One region of the Lysinibacillus sp. G01H genome, then DNA from elsewhere that is predicted to be linked to it. Evidence: a T-box and tRNA genes for the amino acid it is inferred to sense, from the RefSeq annotation. Region 1 holds a T-box; the other holds one or more tRNA genes.
The links. A T-box is a leader RNA that pairs with one kind of tRNA and senses whether it is charged. The one in region 1 lies ahead of cysS (cysteine--tRNA ligase), so its partner is inferred to be a tRNA-Cys.
Positions count from the first base shown of each region.

Region 2: it has a tRNA-Cys gene. The T-box ahead of cysS (cysteine--tRNA ligase) is inferred to sense a tRNA for this amino acid. The anticodon was not compared.

Region 1 is NZ_CP118397.1:4,531,043-4,537,230, reverse strand. Features, by position in the region: gene ispF (2-C-methyl-D-erythritol 2,4-cyclodiphosphate synthase) at 1-399, shown strand, start outside; gene gltX (glutamate--tRNA ligase) at 490-1,950, shown strand; T-box leader at 2,001-2,219, shown strand; gene cysS (cysteine--tRNA ligase) at 2,281-3,681, shown strand; gene PSR12_RS23085 (Mini-ribonuclease 3) at 3,666-4,106, shown strand; gene rlmB (23S rRNA (guanosine(2251)-2'-O)-methyltransferase RlmB) at 4,106-4,858, shown strand; gene PSR12_RS23075 (NYN domain-containing protein) at 4,861-5,373, shown strand; gene sigH (RNA polymerase sporulation sigma factor SigH) at 5,442-6,089, shown strand; gene rpmG (50S ribosomal protein L33) at 6,166-6,188, shown strand, end outside.
Region 2 is NZ_CP118397.1:3,879,123-3,885,310, reverse strand. Features, by position in the region: rRNA gene PSR12_RS19825 (23S ribosomal RNA) at 1-822, shown strand, start outside; rRNA gene rrf (5S ribosomal RNA) at 934-1,049, shown strand; tRNA gene PSR12_RS19815 (tRNA-Asn) at 1,066-1,142, shown strand; tRNA gene PSR12_RS19810 (tRNA-Ser) at 1,148-1,239, shown strand; tRNA gene PSR12_RS19805 (tRNA-Glu) at 1,264-1,338, shown strand; tRNA gene PSR12_RS19800 (tRNA-Val) at 1,357-1,432, shown strand; tRNA gene PSR12_RS19795 (tRNA-Met) at 1,459-1,533, shown strand; tRNA gene PSR12_RS19790 (tRNA-Asp) at 1,537-1,612, shown strand; tRNA gene PSR12_RS19785 (tRNA-Phe) at 1,624-1,696, shown strand; tRNA gene PSR12_RS19780 (tRNA-Thr) at 1,709-1,784, shown strand; tRNA gene PSR12_RS19775 (tRNA-Tyr) at 1,794-1,877, shown strand; tRNA gene PSR12_RS19770 (tRNA-Trp) at 1,891-1,964, shown strand; tRNA gene PSR12_RS19765 (tRNA-His) at 1,977-2,052, shown strand; tRNA gene PSR12_RS19760 (tRNA-His) at 2,088-2,163, shown strand; tRNA gene PSR12_RS19755 (tRNA-Gln) at 2,168-2,242, shown strand; tRNA gene PSR12_RS19750 (tRNA-Gly) at 2,248-2,322, shown strand; tRNA gene PSR12_RS19745 (tRNA-Cys) at 2,332-2,405, shown strand; tRNA gene PSR12_RS19740 (tRNA-Leu) at 2,453-2,533, shown strand; gene PSR12_RS19735 (hypothetical protein) at 3,468-3,764, opposite strand; gene PSR12_RS19730 (hypothetical protein) at 3,881-4,066, opposite strand; gene PSR12_RS19725 (type I restriction-modification system subunit M) at 4,231-5,718, shown strand; gene PSR12_RS19720 (restriction endonuclease subunit S) at 5,715-6,188, shown strand, end outside.

The sequences.
Region 1 (6,188 bases):
CCGCATGAAAAAGGACTGGTAGGACATTCAGATGCGGATGTTCTTTTACACACTGTCACAGATGCAGCTTTAGGAGCAATTGGAGAAGGGGATATTGGCCGTCATTTTCCAGATACAGACCCTGCATTTAAGGACGCGGATTCAGCAAAATTATTAGAGTATATTTGGAAGATTGTTGAGGACAAGGGTTATTCTCTAGGTAATGTCGATTGTACCATTATGGCACAACGTCCTAAAATGGCACCCTATATTGGGCAGATGCAACAACGTATCGCTGAATTATTACACGCAGAGCCTTCACAGGTAAATGTTAAAGCAACTACAACTGAACGATTAGGTTTTACAGGTCGCGAGGAAGGTATTGCGGCAATGGCAACGATTCTATTGATCAAGAAATAAATGTGGATGAACCCCGCTTTTATTTCCTGTAACAGAGTGGTAAAATGAACAAAGTCAATTTTTGATCGAAAATTTAGGAGGCTTTTAATTATGACGAAAGAAGTTCGCGTTCGTTACGCGCCATCTCCAACAGGTTATTTACATATCGGTGGAGCGCGTACAGCATTATTCAATTATTTATATGCAAAACATCATAACGGTAAATTCATTGTACGTATTGAAGATACGGATATTGAACGTAATGTAGAGGGCGGAGAAGCATCTCAGCTAGATAACCTAAAATGGTTAGGTATTGAATATGATGAGTCCATTGATATTGGTGGACCTTATGCGCCTTATCGTCAAATGGAACGTCTTGATATCTATAAAGAACACGCTGAAAAACTATTAGAGCAAGGTGTAGCCTACAAATGTTTCTGTTCTTCTGAAAAGCTTGAAGCATCTCGTGAAGAACAAAAAGCAAGAGGTGTAGCTGCTCCTACTTATGATGGTACATGTCGCCACTTATCAGCAGATGAAGTCGCTGCTAAAGAAGCGGCAGGTGAGCCATACACAATCCGTATGCGTGTACCTGAAAATGTAACATACGAATTTGAAGATCTAGTTCGTGGACAAGTTACATTTGAGTCTAAAGATATTGGTGATTGGGTACTTGTAAAAGCTAATGGTATTCCAACATATAACTATGCAGTTGTTTTAGATGATCACTTTATGGAAATCTCTCACGTTTTCCGCGGTGAGGAGCATTTATCGAATACACCTAAGCAAATGATGATCTTTGATGCATTTGGTTGGGAATATCCACGCTTTGGTCATATGACATTAATTATTAACGAAAACCGTAAAAAACTATCAAAGCGTGATGAATCGATTATTCAATTTGTTACGCAATATAAAGATTTAGGTTATCTTCCTGAAGCGATGTTTAACTTCTTTGCGCTACTTGGTTGGTCTCCAGAGGGAGAAGAAGAGATTTTCTCAAAAGAAGAATTTATCAAAATTTTTGATGAAAAACGTCTTTCAAAATCACCATCTATGTTCGATAAACAAAAGCTAACATGGATGAATAATCAATATATTAAAAAGTTGTCTTTGGAAGAAGTTGTAGCATTATCTTTACCACACCTACAAAAAGCAGGCTTATTACCTGAAGAATTGACTGCAGAGCAACATGCTTGGGCGACGGATTTAATCGCGCTTTATCATGACCAAATGAGCTTTGGTGCAGAAATTGTCGAATTATCTAGCCTATTCTTTAACGACCATATTGAATATGATGAAGAAGCAAAAGAGGTTTTAGCAGGAGAGCAAGTACCTGAAGTAATGGCAGCATTTAAAGCGCAATTGGAAGAGCTAGAAGAATTTACACCAGATGCGGTAAAAGCTGCAATTAAAGCTGTACAAAAGACAACTGGTCATAAAGGTAAAAATCTGTTCATGCCAATCCGTGTTGTGACAACTGGTGAAACACATGGACCAGAGTTGCCGAACGCCATTTGTTTAATTGGTAAAGAGAAATCAATTGACCGTGTGGAGAAATTTGCACAATAAAGATAAATTTATTGACAATTCATTCTTTCGTTGTAAAATGTATTTACATTGAAAAAGCGTTGATAAGGAGAAGTAAGTGGCGCATGCTCTTAAGAGAGGACCATCATCGGCTGAAAGTGGTCTGAGCCTAGGCAAAACTGAAATGCACCTTTGAGCATAAAGCTGAACGAGAGTAGGCTTTATCGAATCATCCCCGTTAATGGATGTCCAAAGTGGAAGGCTTTTTGTCTTCAATCAGAGTGGAACCACGCAAATCGAGCGTCTCTGTCATTCCTTTTAGGAGTGATAGAGGCGCTTTTTTTATTCAACAGAAAAGGAGAGTGAAATACAATGGGTATTCAAATTTTTAACTCATTAACACGACAAAAGGAAACCTTTGTACCGTTGGAAGAGGGCAAGGTAAAAATGTATGTCTGCGGTCCTACGGTTTATAACTATATCCATATTGGGAATTCACGTCCTGTAATTGTTTATGATACAGTACGTCGTTATTTTCAGTATAAAGGCTATGATGTAAAGTTTGTTTCCAATTTTACGGATGTAGACGATAAAATTATTAAAGCTGCAAATGAGCTTGGTGAAGAAGTACATGAATTAACAGAGCGTTTTATTGCAGCCTATTTTGAAGATGTTACAGCACTGGGATGCAAAAAGGCAGATGTTCATCCACGTGTGACAGAGCATATGGACGATATCATTCAATTTATTCAAGTGCTAATTGAAAAGGGCTACGCTTATGAGTCTGCTGGAGATGTGTATTACCGTACTCGTAAATTTGATGGCTACGGTAAATTATCACACCAATCAGTTGACGATTTAAAAATCGGTGCTCGTATTGAAGCAGGCGAGAAAAAAGATGATGCGTTAGATTTTGCTTTATGGAAAGCTGCTAAGCCAGGTGAGATATTCTGGGAAAGCCCATGGGGAGATGGCCGTCCAGGGTGGCATATTGAGTGTTCTGTAATGGCTCGTGAACATTTAGGAGATACTATTGATATTCATGCTGGTGGGCAGGATTTAACTTTCCCTCACCACGAAAATGAAATTGCTCAATCAGAGGCACACAATGATAAAACATTTGCGCGTTATTGGATGCATAACGGGTATATTAATATAGATAATGAAAAGATGTCCAAATCTCTTGGGAATTTTATTCTTGTGAATGATATCCGTAAACAAATTGACCCGCAGATATTGCGTTTCTTCATGCTATCTGTCCATTATCGTCATCCAATTAACTTTGCGAAGGATCTAGTAGAAGCTGCTGCGTCAGGTTTAGAGCGCATTCGTACAGCATACAACAATGTGAAGCACCGCCTTACGACTACCGTAAGCTTAGGAGATCATTCAGAAGAATGGCTGAACAAAATTACGGAACAAAAAGCGCATTTTGAAGAGGCAATGGACGATGATTTTAATACAGCCAACGCTATTTCTGTATTATTTGAAGTAGCTCGTATTGCTAATATTTATTTAAATGAAGCCAATACTTGCAAGAAAGTATTAGAAACCTTTATTGAAACCTTTGAAGTACTAGGTGACGTCTTAGGTATTGAATTTGCAAAAGAAGAAGAACTATTAGACGAAGAAATTGAAGCATTATTACAAGAGCGCGTCGAGGCACGTAAAAATCGTGATTTTGCTCGTTCTGATGAGATCCGTGACCATTTGCAAGCCCAAGGTATCATTTTAGAAGATACACGACAAGGAACTAGATGGAAACGAGGGTAATTAAGTTGGATAAACTTCGCAATGAAGATGTTAAACAATTAAAAGCGCTGGCGTTAGCCTATATGGGTGATGCCGTATTGGAACAAAAGGTCCGAGAATATTTGCTACGCTCTGGTCGTGTTAAACCAAACACACTACATCGAGAGGCAACTCGCTACGTTTCAGCAAAAGCGCAATCTATGATCGTTCATCGCATGATAGATGAAAATTATTTAACAGAGGAGGAATTGGCTGTGTTCCGCCGTGGACGCAATGCCAAATCCGGCTCTGTACCAAAAAATACGGATGTCCAAACCTATCGTAATAGCTCAGGCTTTGAGGCGGTGCTTGGTAGTTTATATTTATTGAATGAACTAGAACGCGTCTACGAAATCATTGCATATGCTATTCAAATAATCGAGGAATCAAAAGGAGTGTCTAAATAATGGCAGAACAGAATGGTGAAATTATTGCCGGTAAAAACCCAGTGTTAGAAGCACTTCGTTCAGGCCGCGATATGAATAAAGTATGGATTGCAGAAGGAGTAAAGAAATCTGGCGTCAATGAACTGCTAGATTTAGCCCGTGAACGTGGTGTTATAGTTCAATTTGTCCCAAAAAAGAAAGTTGATCAATTATCAAGTGCTAATCATCAAGGAATCGTTGCTTCTGTTGCCGCTTATAAGTATGCTGAACTTGAGGATTTATTTGCAGCAGCGGCTAATAAACAGGAAGATCCTTTTTTCTTAATCTTAGATGAGTTAGAGGATCCTCATAATCTAGGGTCTATTATGAGAACGGCTGATGCTATAGGGGCACATGGTATTATTATTCCTAAGCGCCGTTCAGTGAGTTTAACAGCAGTAGTGGCAAAGGCATCTACAGGAGCGATTGAACACGTTCCAGTTGTACGTGTAAACAACCTTGCTCAAACAATAGATGAATTAAAAGAACGCGGTATATGGATTGCAGGGACAGATGCAAAGGGATCAGCAGATTATCGAAAAATGGATGCAACATTACCATTAGCCATCATTATCGGTAGTGAGGGCAAAGGGATGGGGCGTTTATTAAAAGAGAAATGCGATTTTTTATATCACTTACCGATGGTTGGGCATGTCACATCACTGAACGCATCAGTAGCAGCGGCTTTATTAATGTACGAAGTGTATCGTAAACGTCAAGAAGCGATTGAATAACAATGAAAAACATTTTGCTTGTTGATGGCTATAATATGATTGGATCTTGGAAAGAGCTGCGGCCATTGCGTGATACGAATTTTGAGGATGCGCGTAGAAGGTTGATAGAACTCATGGCTGAATATAAAGCAGCGATGGGTTGGCGCGTAATTATTGTTTTTGACGCACATCTTGTACCAGGAGTAGAGCAATCTTATATAGAAAATGATGTAGAAGTCATTTATACACGAAAAAATGAAACAGCAGATGAACGTATTGAAAAAATGACGCATGAATTAAAGGCTAGAAATGTACAAATTCATGTAGCAACTTCTGATATGGCAGAGCAAAGTGTTATATTTGGGAATGGTGCCTTAAGGAAATCGGCTAGAGAGCTAGAAATTGATACAAGTATTATCCAACATAAAATTACTCACGATGTGAAGCGGAAGCAAGAAAGTAAGCCGCCTTCTCGTATAGAATTAAAGCCAGATGTTGCGCTCGCGTTTGAAAAATGGCGACGAGGGTTGAAATGATTGATTGACGCATATTTTCCAATTCCGTTATACTGTTTCTAATTATCTGTTGTGGCTGAGGTGATACCATGTTTAAAAATAGCATTGTACAAGTGACACAAGATTTTGAACGATTCAATGATGAAGAGCTTATTGAAATGGTGCATCAAGGTAATACAGATGCGTTGGATTATTTGATTACGAAATACCGTTTGTTAGTAAGAGCGAAGGCAAGATCCTATTTTTTAATCGGAGCAGATAAGGAAGATATTGTACAAGAGGGCATGATAGGCTTATATAAAGCGATTCGTGATTTTAAAGGTGATAAGCTTGCATCATTCAGGGCTTTTGCAGAGTTATGCATTACAAGGCAGATTATCACAGCTATTAAAACAGCAACTAGGCAAAAGCATATACCTCTAAATTCCTATATTTCTTTGGACAAGCCTATATTCGACGAAGAGTCAGACCGAACGCTTATGGATGTACTAACGGGTGCTATTATGGATGATCCAGAAGAATTGATGATTCATAGAGAAGAGTTTGGATATTTAGAAGAAAAGATGAGTGAGATTTTAAGTGAATTAGAGCTACAAGTTTTAGCCTTATATCTAGACGGTCAGTCTTATCATGAAATTTCCGCCAAATTAAATCGTCATGTGAAATCTATCGATAATGCATTGCAGCGGGTAAAACGTAAATTAGAACGTCATTTAGTCCTTGAGGAAATGTCTTAGCCCATATAGGCTTTATTGACATTGACAAATATAGGTGTTAGTCTTAAAAAGACAAAGTGCCGAAAAAGGTGATTATATGGCAAAAAAAGTCGTGCTAAA
Region 2 (6,188 bases), 650 kb from region 1:
CTGTAGCCTGATATTGAATTTTGGTACAACTTGTACAGGATAGGTAGGAGCCAGAGATCTCGGAGCGCCAGCTTCGAAGGAGGCGTCGGTGGGATACTACCCTGGTTGTATTGAAATTCTAACCCATGCCCCTTAGCGGGGCAGGAGACAGTGTCAGGCGGACAGTTTGACTGGGGCGGTCGCCTCCTAAAAGGTAACGGAGGCGCCCAAAGGTTCCCTCAGAATGGTTGGAAATCATTCGTAGAGTGTAAAGGCACAAGGGAGCTTGACTGCGAGACCTACAAGTCGAGCAGGGTCGAAAGACGGGCTTAGTGATCCGGTGGTTCCGCATGGAAGGGCCATCGCTCAACGGATAAAAGCTACCCCGGGGATAACAGGCTTATCTCCCCCAAGAGTCCACATCGACGGGGAGGTTTGGCACCTCGATGTCGGCTCATCGCATCCTGGGGCTGTAGTCGGTCCCAAGGGTTGGGCTGTTCGCCCATTAAAGCGGTACGCGAGCTGGGTTCAGAACGTCGTGAGACAGTTCGGTCCCTATCCGTCGTGGGCGTAGGAAATTTGAGAGGAGCTGTCCTTAGTACGAGAGGACCGGGATGGACACACCGCTGGTGTACCAGTTGTCTTGCCAAAGGCATCGCTGGGTAGCTATGTGTGGACGGGATAAGTGCTGAAAGCATCTAAGCATGAAGCCCCCCTCAAGATGAGATTTCCCATTACGCAAGTAAGTAAGATCCCTCAAAGACGATGAGGTAGATAGGTTCGAGGTGGAAGTGTGGTGACACATGGAGCTGACGAATACTAATCGATCGAGGACTTAACCAAAACGTTTGAAACATTCAATGCACCGTTTATCCAGTTTTGAAAGAATAAAATATTAGAATATACTTGTAATTTTTATAAGATATGTTATAATAAGTATTGTCTTTCAAATAGTCTAGTGATGATGGCAAAGAGGTCACACCCGTTCCCATACCGAACACGGAAGTTAAGCTCTTTAGCGCCGATGGTAGTTGGGGGCTTCCCCCTGTGAGAGTAGGACGTCGCTAGGCTATATACCAAAATTATTCCGAAGTAGCTCAGTTGGTAGTAGCACCTGACTGTTAATCAGGTTGTCGCAGGTTCGAGTCCTGCCTTCGGAGCCATTCTTGGAGAGTTGTCCGAGTGGCCGAAGGAGCACGATTGGAAATCGTGTAGGCGGTTAACACTGTCTCAAGGGTTCAAATCCCTTACTCTCCGCCAGCACTTTGATTTGTTCCAAACGATGGCCCCTTGGTCAAGTGGTTAAGACACCGCCCTTTCACGGCGGTAACACGGGTTCGAATCCCGTAGGGGTCACCATTATTTCAATACCCAGATGGAGGATTAGCTCAGCTGGGAGAGCATCTGCCTTACAAGCAGAGGGTCGGCGGTTCGAGCCCGTCATCCTCCACCATTATTTTAACAACACTATAGTATTATCGCGGGGTGGAGCAGTGGTAGCTCGTCGGGCTCATAACCCGAAGGTCGTTGGTTCAAATCCAGCCCCCGCAACCAAATGGTCCCGTGGTGTAGCGGTTAACATGCCTGCCTGTCACGCAGGAGATCGCCGGTTCGATCCCGGTCGGGACCGCCATTTTTTAATATGGGTCAGTAGCTCAGTTGGTAGAGCATTAGATTGAAGCTCTAAGTGTCGGCGGTTCGATTCCGTCCTGACCCATCTTGTTTTTTTGCCGGTTTAGCTCAGCAGGTAGAGCAACTGACTTGTAATCAGTAGGTCGTGGGTTCGATTCCTATAGCCGGCACCAGATTTTCCCGGAGGGGTAGCGAAGTGGCTAAACGCGGCGGACTGTAAATCCGCTCCTTAGGGTTCGGCGGTTCGAATCCGTCCCCCTCCACCAGTTTTATTATTTTAGGGGCATAGTTCAACGGTAGAATAGAGGTCTCCAAAACCTTTGGTGTGGGTTCGATTCCTACTGCCCCTGCCAATTAATTTTATGGCGATTGTGGCGAAGTGGTTAACGCACCGGATTGTGGTTCCGGCATTCGTGGGTTCGATTCCCATCAGTCGCCCCATCTAATATAAAATTAATAAACATCATAATACAATGGCGATTGTGGCGAAGTGGTTAACGCACCGGATTGTGGTTCCGGCATTCGTGGGTTCGATTCCCATCAGTCGCCCCATTGTTGGGGTATAGCCAAGCGGTAAGGCAACGGATTTTGATTCCGTCATGCCTAGGTTCGAATCCTAGTACCCCAGCCATTTTTGCGGAAGTAGTTCAGTGGTAGAACACCACCTTGCCAAGGTGGGGGTCGCGAGTTCGAACCTCGTCTTCCGCTCCATGTATGACTGGCGGCATAGCCAAGTGGTAAGGCACGGGTCTGCAACACCCTTATCACCGGTTCAAATCCGGTTGCCGCCTCCATATTTTAACTGTTAATCGGTTTATCCGATTTTTTTTATCTCCATTATGCCGGTGTGGCGGAATTGGCAGACGCGCACGACTCAAAATCGTGTTCCTTTGGAGTGTCGGTTCGACCCCGACCACCGGTATCATCAGATTAATTTACGTTACGATTAAAAAGTTTCGAAAGCTCATAAACCTTGATATAACAGGGTTTGTGAGCTTTTTGCATTTTTTGGGTTACGATAGGAAACGATAAGAATTGAAATCATTTTACACACATTTTACACATAGGCAGGTTCATTTTACACAAGTTTTTACACAAGCTGCGATCCGAGAAAATGTGATTGATTAAGGTGAGCAAACAAAAAAAACACATGTTTGAAAAATAAACATGTGCTTTTTTTGTTTGTACATTGTGAGGCGTTAATTTTTCTTCTCCTGATGCTGTTCATATCAAGTTACCGAATGGGTTATTAACATTCTTGGCAGATTACCGAAAAATTATACATTGATATAAGTTTCAGTAGTGCAAGAGTTTGAAGCTAATAAAAATTACTTATGAATTTTCTTGTACTATGATTACGGAATAGCAGAGTAGAGTTGTAAGTAATAATATTAAAGAAATCGCTGGTGATGCAGCTCCAAAAAATCATAGCTATCATAAGTGAAATAAATATTCTATTTTTAACGCTTATTTAATAAGAATGTTCTTCTGGTTTGGCTATCTTATTCATCTAAAAGATCCCGTTATTTCAATAACCCTTTCTCTTTCCATTGGTCGAGATACTTTTGATAATCCATTTCTTTAGCAGTCATCGTGTATTGAGTACCCTCTAATTGAGGTAGCACCAGAAAAATGCAGATTGACAACGCTAAGAAATATACACGATTTTATGCATACTAAACGGTAAACCTTAAACGCTTAAATATTGATAGATTAAGTGTTTGAGTTGCTTGCATAAAAAGCTGCATAAACCTTTTCCATACAAAAATCCACGAAACGTAGATATACCAGCGTTCGTGGATTTTTAATGTGCGCCCAAACTTTCATTTGGGAACATTATTTGTATGAATTATTAATTAATCCTTAAATATATATTTTTCCCAACCTTTATTTATAATTTCTTGATAAGTTGGCTTTATTATATTGAAACGAAAATCATCATCATCTGATTCATAATCTTTTTCAAACTCTACTTCTTCATATTGACGAAAATAAGACGGAATATCATCCTTCTTAAATTCATCATAATTATTCCAATTTGTATCACATTCATTACAACAGAGCAAAAGTTCCTCTGTCATTTGATTTTTTACGATTTCAACCCACCCCTGGTCACAAAAAGGGCACCAACCAACTTTAAATTCGTACATCATAATTATTACTCCAATTAAAATTATTTTAAATAAATAATATCAGAAAAGTCCCCAAACCGTCGTTTGGTAATGTTATTTGCTTAACGTTGTAAATTCGCGTAAACCTGACGAGACCCCTAATTTAAAAGTATGAGTACCTGACCTGCTACATCTGAGAAAAGTGTTTCGAATGTATTCACATCCACTGATGCCGTCGTTCCAATCTCGTAGGTTTCACAAAGAATAAAATCAATTTCCCCCTGTTCTGTATGCCCCTTAAACATTAAACCTGCTTCTTTTAATGACAAAAATAATTGTTTCATAATCCCCCTGCTTTCACTGGAAATAATTTATACTAAAATGAACCGTTAGCCCAATAGCAATAATCAATGGGTAAACAACTTTAATTAGAAAAAAAGTCTATCGCTTTTAGTTCCATTTTCATGGATAATATAATATATACGGTATTTTCAATAGGAGGATTCACATGATTACAGGCGAGATTAAAAATAAAATAGATGCCATTTGGACGACGTTATGGACAGAGGGGAATACAAACCCTTTAACAAACATAGAACAGTTAACATATTTACTATTCATCAAAGGTTTAGATGAAGGAGAACTAAAAAAAGAAGAAGAAGCGGAATTTTTAGGTCTTGAATATAAAGGCATCTTTTCAGAAATGCCAGCTGAATTTAATGAAGTGCAAAAGCAGCACTGGTCGATGATGCGCTGGACACAATTTAAAAACTTACCTGCACAAGAAATGTATGAAGTAATGGTTAATACTATCTTCCCGTTCATTAAAACATTAGGCGGCAAAGAGGAATCTGCATTTTCAAAGTATATGAAAGATGCGATGTTCCAAATTAACAAGCCAGCGACATTACAAAAAGTAGTAACAGCACTTGATAGCATACCAATGGAAGATCGTGATACACAAGGGGACATTTACGAGTATTTATTATCGAAGCTACAAACGGCAGGTACAAACGGCCAATTCCGTACACCACGTCACATCATTAATATGATGGTGGAGTTAATGAAGCCATCACCAGAAGATATCATTATCGATCCAGCAATGGGGTCAGCGGGTTTCCTTGTGTCAGCAAGTGAATACTTACGAAAAAACCATCAAGACCTATTTTTAGTACAAGGGTTAAATGAACATTTCCATCATACGATGTTCTACGGAAATGATATGGATACAACGATGTTACGTATTGGTGCCATGAACATGATGCTGCATGGGGTAGACGCACCCAATATTGATTACCGAGATTCATTATCTGAGGAAAATAAAGATGCAGATAAATATACGTTAGTATTAGCAAATCCACCGTTTAAAGGTTCATTAGATTATGAAGCAGTATCAAACGACTTATTAAAAGTAGCGAAAACGAAGAAAACAGAGTTACTATTCTTATCACTTATTTTACGTACATTAAAAGCCGGTGGACGCGCGGCAGTAATCGTGCCAGACGGTGTATTATTCGGTAGCTCAAATGCCCATAAAGCCATTCGTAAAGAAATTATTGATAACAACAAATTAGAAGCAATCATCTCAATGCCGAGTGGTATATTCAAGCCGTACGCTGGGGTTTCAACAGGAATTATGATATTCACGAAAACAGGTACAGGCGGAACAGATAACGTTTGGTTCTACGGTATGAAGGCAGACGGTTACTCATTAGACGATAAACGCACACCAATTGAAGCAAATGATATTGAAGACATACTTGCACGTTTCAGTAACTTACAAGATGAAGCTGAACGTAAACGTACAGAACAATCATTCTTTGTACCAGTCGATGAAATCCGTGAGCAGGGGTATGACTTGTCGATTAATAAGTATAAAGAGGTTGTGTATGAGAAGGTTGAATATAAATCGCCAACCGAAATAATGGAAGAAATTAATTCTTTAGAGTTAGAAATTTTAAAGGGAATTGAGGATTTAAAGGAGCTATTAAAGTGAAGCTGAAAGAATTAGTGGACATCGTAGGTGGTGGTACACCATCACGCGATAATGATATTTATTGGAACGGAAGTATCCCTTGGGTAACTGTTAAAGATATGAATAGGGAATATATCGATTCTTCAATTGAATTTATTACGGAAGAAGGACTAATTAATTCTAGTACAAATCTAATTAAGAAAAATAGTATTTTAATACCTACTCGAATGGGTTTAGGAAGAGTAGCTATAAATACCGTAGATGTAGCGATCAATCAAGATTTAAAGGCATTAGTACCTAAAAATTCTGATGTACTTGATTTGGAATATTTATTTTACTTTTTAAAAAGTAAATCAGATTATTTAAAATCCCAAGGTAAAGGGGCAACTGTTAAAGGAATAACTTTAGATATTTTAAGGGAATTAGATGTTCCATTACTGAGCATTGAAATACAGAAGCAAATCGTAAAAGTTTTGAATATAGTTTATAGC